2 regions of the Streptomyces sp. NPDC086787 genome follow, and region 2 is predicted to be linked to the other one. Evidence: riboswitches for the same ligand, from Rfam matches in the RefSeq annotation. Region 2 holds a riboswitch; the other holds the start of a gene.

Region 1 (3,686 bases), on a different contig from region 2:
CGTTCGGCGGGGATGGCCGAGAGGGCGGTGCGCAGCAGATCGGCGGCCTCCTCGGTGCTGGGTACGCGCGGGGAGTGGATGTCGTAGACACCGGGTCCGGCCTCGCGGGGGTAACCGTGGGCGGCTAGTTCGCGAGCCACCTGCATGTGTGAGCGGGCGGCCTCCAGGCTGATGACGTCGGCGTCGAGGTCGTCGATGGCCTGGACGATGTCGCCGAACTCGGCGTAGCACATGTGGGTGTGGATCTGGGTGTCGGGACGCACGCCGCTGGTGGACAGCCGGAAGGCCTCCGTCGCCCAGTCCAGGTAGGCGGGCCGGTCCGCGGCCCGCAGGGGCAGTGTCTCGCGGAGCGCCGGTTCGTCCACCTGGATGACGGAAGTGCCGTCCTCCTCCAGGTCGTTGACCTCGTCGCGCAGGGCGAGGGCGACTTGGCGGGCGGTGTCGGCGAGGGGTTGGTCGTCGCGTACGAAGGACCAGGCGAGCATGGTGACCGGACCGGTGAGCATGCCCTTGACCGGACGGTCGGTGAGGGACTGGGCGTACGTCGTCCAGCGTACGGTCATCGGCTCGGGCCGGGAGATGTCCCCGGCGAGGATCGGCGGGCGGACGTAACGGGTGCCGTAGGACTGGACCCAGCCGTGCTGGGTGGCGAGACAGCCGGTGAGCTGCTCGGCGAAGTACTGCACCATGTCGTTGCGTTCGGCCTCGCCGTGCACCAGGACGTCGAGGCCGGCCTTCTCCTGGAAGGCGATCACCTCCTGGATCTCGGTCCTGACGTGGTCCTCGTAGCCGACGGTGCCGATCCGCCCGGCCCGCAGGTCGGCGCGTGCGGTACGCAGTTCGCCGGTCTGCGGGAAGGAGCCGATGGTCGTGATCGGCAGCAACGGCAGCCGCAGGGCCGCGCGTTGGGCGGCGGTCCGTTCGGCGTACGACTGTGAGCGGCGGGCGTCGGCGTCGGTGACCGCGGTGGCGCGGGCGCGTACCGCCGGGTCGTGGGTGATCGGCGATCCGGCGCGGGAGGCCAGGTCGGCGCGGTTGGCGGCGAGTTCGGCGGTGATGGTGTCGGCGCCCTGGGCGAGCCCCTTCGCCAGTGTGACGATCTCGCTCGTCTTCTGCCGGGCGAAGGAGAGCCAGCGCAGGATCTGCGGCTCGATGTCCCGTTCCGCGGTGGCGTCGAGGGGCACGTGCAGCAGCGAGCAGGAGGCGGCCACATCGACCCGGTCGGCCAGGCCCAGCAGGGTGCCGAGCGTGGACAGGGACCGCTCCAGGTCATTGACCCAGATGTTGCGGCCGTTGACCACACCGGCGACCAGCCGCCTGCCGGGCAGCCCGCCCACGGCCGCGAGCGCGTCCAGGTTGGCCGCGGCGGGCCCCGTGAAGTCCAGGGCGATCCCCTCGACCGGCGCCTTGGCGAGCACCGGCAGGGCCTCGCCCAGCCGGTCGAAGTACGAGGCGACCAGCAGCTTCGGCCGGTCGGTGAGTTCTCCGAGGTCGCGGTAGGCGCGCGCGGCGGCGTTCAGCTCTGCCGGGGTGCGGTCCTGGACCAGAGCGGGTTCGTCGAGCTGCACCCACTGCGCGCCTTCGGCGCGCAGGGCGGCCAGGACCTCGGCGTACACCGGCAGCAGACGGTCCAGCAGCGTCAGCGGATCGAAGTCCGCGGCCACCCCCGGGGCGGACTTGGCGAGCAGCAGATAGGTGACCGGGCCGACGAGCACCGGCCGGGCGGTGAGGCCGAGGGCGAGTGCCTCCCGCAACTCGGCCACCTGCTTGGAGGAGTTGGCCGCGAACGCCGTGTCCGGTCCCAATTCGGGCACCAGGTAGTGGTAGTTGGTGTCGAACCACTTGGTCATCTCCAGCGGCGCGACATCCTGGGCGCCGCGGGCCATGGCGAAGTAGCCGTCCAGGGCGTCGGCGGCGACGGCGGCGCGGTGGCGCTCGGGGATCGCGCCGACCATGACCGTGGTGTCGAGGACGTGGTCGTAGTACGAGAAGTCACCGGTCGGCACCTCGTGGATGCCGGCCTCGGCGAGCTGCCGCCAGTTGCCGTGGCGCAGTTCGGCCGCGGTGTCCCGGAGGGCGTCCGCAGTGACGCGGCCCTTCCAGTAGCCCTCGATGGCCTTCTTGAGTTCCCGGTTCTGTCCCTGGCGGGGGTAGCCGTACACGGTGGCCCGTGCTGCCGCGGCTGCGGACTTGGCGGTCACGGAGATCTCCTTCGCGAGACGATTCCCTGAGATCCCGGTGGCGGGACGGGGACGCGAAGCGTGACAGCACCGGACGGACCCGGTCCCGCGCGGCACGGCGCGGTCGTCCGCCTGATATGTACGCCGACCCGCCCACGAGGTCACCGGGATATCCGCGTGCGCATCGTGCGCGCGCGGGCAACGGGCAGGTCTTCGGACTCGCGGGCACGCCCCGTCGTACGAGACACCTACTGGCCGTCGCTTCCCGGATCCCGTGGACCCAGTGCGTATGACGGCGGTCGTTCCCACTCACCGCTGCGGGGCAGTCCCGGATTCCCACCGGGTTCCCTCTTGCGACGTCCCGCCTGGCGGACGGGACGAACCAGCTGCACCGGCCAGCCTAAGGGGTTGTCCGGTGCTGCGAGGCGTCAACTCCATCATTCGGACGGCGAGTCGGTCCACGAGGGTGACGGGGGGTGCGCGTACGCGTGGAACCCACGGCCGGTCTTGCGGCCCAGGAGCCCCGCCTCGACCATGCGCTGGAGCAGCGGGGGAGGGGCGTAGAGGGGTTCACGGAACTCCTCGTAGAGTGATTCGGCGATCGAGGCGACGGTGTCCAGGCCGATCAGGTCGGCCAGTCTCAGCGGCCCCATGGGGTGGGCGCAGCCCAGTTCCATGCCGGTGTCGATGTCCTCGGCGGTGGCGAAGCCGGACTCGGCCATGCGGATCGCGGAGAGGAGGTAGGGGACGAGGAGGGCGTTGACGACGAAGCCCGCGCGGTCCCGGGAGTGGATGACCCTCTTGCCCAGGGTCTCGGTGGCGAAGCGTTCCACGGCGGACACGGTCCCGGGCGCGGTGTGCAGGGACGACACGACCTCGACCAGCGGCAGCACCGGGACGGGGTTGAAGAAGTGCAGGCCCACGACCCGGTCGGCGCGGCCGGTGGCCATGCCCAGGCGCATGACGGGCAGTGAGGACGTGTTGGTCGCCAGCACCGCCGCCGGGTCCTCGACGATCTTGTCGAGGGCGGCGAGGATCTCGGTCTTCGCGTCGGCGTTCTCCGTGACGGCCTCGATGACGAGCTGCCGGTCGGCCAGGTCGTCCGGTTCGCCGGTGAACACGAGGCGGGCGAGGGCGTCCTGGGCGGCGGCGGGCTCCAGTCGGCCGCGCCGGACGGCCCGGTCGAGCGAGCGGGTCACCCGTTCCCACGCCGCGCGGGCGGCGGTGGCCTCGGCCTCGCAGACCACGGTGTCCAGGCCGGCCAGCGCGCACACTTCGGCGATCCCGGCACCCATCTGTCCGCCGCCGACGACACCCACCCGCTCGATGCCGGCGCTCATGACCGGCGCTCCGTCCGCCGCACGAGGCGACGGGAGTAGGCGTCCGGGGTGAAGAAGAGCGGCAGTTCACCGGCGAGCGCGGTCCGCTCGAACAGCTCTCGCGCCTCCTCGACCGGCGCCCAGGGCCGGACCGCTTCGAGAGCGGTGACCTCCTCGTCGAGAACGC
Region 2 (3,686 bases):
CCAGGACCGGCAGGCCCACGTGCAGCAGCCCGCGCACCCCCCGGTCCGGACGGCCGCGCAGCCGGCGGGCGGCCCGCAGCCGCCGTACGTCGGCGACCAGGTTCGGGGCGAAGGTGAGGGCGACGACCACGGCCACACCCATCTCGTACAGGGCGCCGGGCAGCGACTTGAGGAGGCGGGCCGGGTTGGCGAGGGCGTTCGCCGCGCCCACGCAGATGAGCAGCGTGGCCAGCTTGAGACCGTCGTACAGCGCGAAGACACAGGCCTCCGCGGTGACCGGGCCGCCCAGCCGGATGCCCTGCGCCCATTGCGGGAGCGGCACCTCGGGGAGCGTCACGAGCACATGCGTGCCGGGGATGGGGGAGCCGAGGAGCACCGCGAAGACGAGCCGGACGGCCAGCACGGCGAGCGCCAGCCGGACGAAGGCCGCGTAGGAGCGGGACCAGGGGGCCGCGGTGCGGTGGGTGGCGACCACATAGCCGGTCGCGGCGACGAGCAGGCCGAGCAGGAGCGGGTTGGTGGTGCGGGTGGCGGCCGTGCCGAGCCCCAGGGCCCACAGCCACCAGGCGCCGGGGTGCAGGCCGCTCCGGCTACGCATCCCTGCGCCGCCGCGCCTGCCACAGGGCCGCGCCGCCGAGCAGTACGACCGCTCCCGCGCCCGCGTACAGGCCCACCGACGGGCCGCCGTCGCCCCCGCCGGGGGCCTTCGGCGCCGGCTTCCCGGCCGCCACCTGCTCACCGCAACCCCGCTGCGGGTAGCCCGAGATGGCGCACAGCAGGGCGTTGGTGTCATAGCGCAGGGGCTTCGCCACCGAGGCCAGGGCCTCGGCCGTCGTCGCGTCCCCGGCCACCCGGGCGCACGCCGTCCGGGGCGCGGGCGGGTGCTCCCCGGAGGACGCGTCGGCGGCCGTACCGAAGTCGATGACCAGCGCCACCCGCTTCCTTCCCGGAGCGGCGGGCGTGCCCGCGCAGATGGAACGGAAGTCCGCCGTGCCGCGCGGCCGGGTCGCGTCCGCGGAGTCCTCGCTCACCGCGAAGCGGAAGCCCTGGACGTCCCCGTCGGCGGGACGGGCCGTCGACGGCCCCTGGGTGGCGTACGTCCAGCCCTGGCCGTCGCGCTCCCAGAAGGACCAGTAGCGGTACCCGGCCGCGTCGGCCCGGCCCACGGCCGCGCCGAGTATCAGCGTGGCCAGGAGCAGCGGCAGGGCACGGCGGACAGCGGTCACGGCTGCTGCCGCTTCTTACGGCCGCTGAGCAGGAAACCGGCGCCGATGCCCGCGACCAGGCCGACGCCGACGATCCACCACACGCCGTAGCCCGAGTCGGACTTGTCCGCCTTCTCGGTATCGGCCCCGGTGGGCTTCTTCATCTCCTGCGGGGCGGGCCCGGTCGCGTTGAGCGCCTTCACGAGGTCCGTGCCGCCGAAGTCGCGCGGGTTCCCGCCCACGACGTGCGCGGCGAGGATCAGCTCGGCGTAGGCCGCCGGGCCGCTCTGCTGCGCCCACTTGACGGAGTTCTTCTCCAGCCAGGCGTACGGCTTCCGTGCCTGCTCGGTGTAGCCCTGCGCGGCGAGCGCGACGACCGTGTAGGCGGTGCTGCCGTGGTCGGGCTGGGGCTCGGCGCCGGCGAGCGCGGACTCCAGGTGGCCGCCGGTGCGGTGCAGTTCGGCGGTCAGGTAGGCGGTGCCGTTGCGGGCGATGTCCTCGGGCTTGAGGTCGGTGCCGGAGCACTTGGCGTCGCCCGACCGCGCCTTCCCGGCGGTCGTCGCGAGCCCCTTGTTCAGCGCGCCGAGCACACCGGCCGCCGTCGCGTACGCGTTGGCGGAGAGCTTGGCGCCCTTCATCGGCGGGAGGCCGAGCGCGCCGCCGCCGTCCTTGCCGCAGGGCACGGCCAGCGCGGCCAGCGCGTCGTACGGGTTCTTGCCGCCCTTGCTGACCCCGGCGGGGTTCTCGCCCACCGCGGTGAGCGCGGCGATGACGCCCCCGGTGGTGTTCGCGTCGCTGCCCGAACCCGGGTAGCCCCAGCCGCCGTCCGCGCTCTGCTGAGCCTTGAGCCAGGTCACCGCCTTGCCGGCCTCGGCGTCGTGACCGCCGATCGCCTTCAGGGCCTGCACGGCGACGGCGGTCATGTCGGCCGTGGCCGTACCGGCGGCACAGGGCTTGGTGGCGTCGGCGCGGAACGCGGCGAAGGAGCCGTCGGCGCACTGCTGCCCGGTCAGCCAGTCCACGGCCTTGTCGGCCGGCGTCAGGCCGACCGCGTGCTGGGCGAGCAGGGTGAGGGACTGGCGCCAGACGCCGTCGAACTTCGGATCGGCGTTGCCGTACAGCCCGGACGGCAGTGCGGCCGACGGGGACGGGGACGCGGACGGGGCGGCCATGGCGGGCGCGGCCGTGCCGATCACGGCGACGGCGGCCAGGACCGCTGCGCTGCGGTGGATGTTCATGATCGGCGGATGCCTCTCCTTGCGGGGAGCCGCGCAGCACAGGGGACACCCCGGGCGGCTCGACTCCGTAAACCTCGACGGTGTCGTGCGCGGGCGAGCCCCGACACACCTGAGCCGGGTCAACTGTCCGTCCGGGGAGGTCCGGCTTGCCGTCCCTCGGGACGGTTCACGGTTGCGGGTCAGCGCCGGGTTCGCACCGGCTTTCCCCCGTACGGGTGTGACGACGACCCGGCTACTGTACCGGCCGGTCGGCGCGGGGCCCGAGTGGTGCTCGGCACACCGCCGGGCGGGGCGGGCCCGGGGCGCTCGTCACACCGCCACGTAGGCCACCGGCGAGGTCCCCGGCACCGCTTCCGCCCGGCCCTGTTTCACCAGACGGCGCAGATGGGACTCGGCCTCCGAGACCGCGATGTTGCGGGAGCCGTGGCGGATCTGCTCCCAGGGGCGGTTCCACTCCATGCGTTCGGCCAGCTGCCAGGGGGTGAGAGGCTCGGCGAGCAGGGCCAGCAGGCCGGCGAGGCGGTCCTCGTGGTGGACGAGCAGCTCCCGCACGCGCGCGGCCGCGTCGGTGAACGCGTGCTGGTGGGCGGGGAGCACCTCGGCGGGAGCGAGACGGCCGACGCGCTCCAGGGAGTCGAGGTAGTCGCCGAGCGGGTCGGTGACGGTCATGTCGTCCGGGTCCTCGTAGAGGCCGATGTGCGGGGTGATCCCCGGGAGCAGGTGATCGCCCGAGAACAGCCGCCCATGGCCGGGCAGTTGGGCCGGGTGCTCCTCCTCCAGGTGCAGACAGACGTGGCCCGGCGTGTGCCCCGGGGTCCAGATGGCGCGCAGCCGGCGGCCCGGCAGGTCGAGGAGTTCGCCGGGGACGATCTCCCGGTCCGGCAGTGCGGGGGAGAGGCCGGGCAGGGTGCGGCGGGCGGTGCGCAGCGGTGCCACGTGCTCCTCGGGTGCGCCGGCCGCGTCGAGTTTGGCGGCCATGTACGCGAACCAGCGCTCCGGCCGGTTCTGCCGTGCGCGCCGCACGATCGCGATGTCGGCCGCGTGCATCGCGACCCAGGCTCCGGAGGCCTCCCGCACCTGCCCCGACAGCCCGTGGTGGTCCGGGTGGTGGTGGGTGACGACCACGCCCCGGATCTCCGCGACCGAGGTGCCGCACGAGGTCAGCCCGGCCACGAGGGCGTCCCAGGAGGCCGGGTCGTCCCAGCCGGTGTCCACCAGCACCGGCCCCCGGTCGGTGTCCACG

What was found. A riboswitch is a leader RNA that binds a small molecule or an ion and turns the genes downstream of it on or off. The one in region 2 is predicted to bind cobalamin.
Region 1: another riboswitch for cobalamin. It lies ahead of metE (5-methyltetrahydropteroyltriglutamate--homocysteine S-methyltransferase); the one in region 2 lies ahead of ACIPK3_RS03545 (prenyltransferase/squalene oxidase repeat-containing protein).

What each region holds. Positions count from the first base shown of each region.
Region 1 is NZ_JBIVBC010000011.1:231,728-235,413, forward strand. Features, by position in the region: gene metE (5-methyltetrahydropteroyltriglutamate--homocysteine S-methyltransferase) at 1-2,201, opposite strand, end outside; cobalamin riboswitch at 2,388-2,533, opposite strand; gene ACIPK3_RS24995 (3-hydroxybutyryl-CoA dehydrogenase) at 2,618-3,520, opposite strand; gene aceB (malate synthase A) at 3,517-3,686, opposite strand, start outside.
Region 2 is NZ_JBIVBC010000001.1:763,653-767,338, forward strand. Features, by position in the region: gene ACIPK3_RS03535 (CbiQ family ECF transporter T component) at 1-598, opposite strand, end outside; gene ACIPK3_RS03540 (SCO2322 family protein) at 591-1,226, opposite strand; gene ACIPK3_RS03545 (prenyltransferase/squalene oxidase repeat-containing protein) at 1,223-2,443, opposite strand; cobalamin riboswitch at 2,560-2,690, opposite strand; gene ACIPK3_RS03550 (MBL fold metallo-hydrolase) at 2,753-3,686, opposite strand, start outside.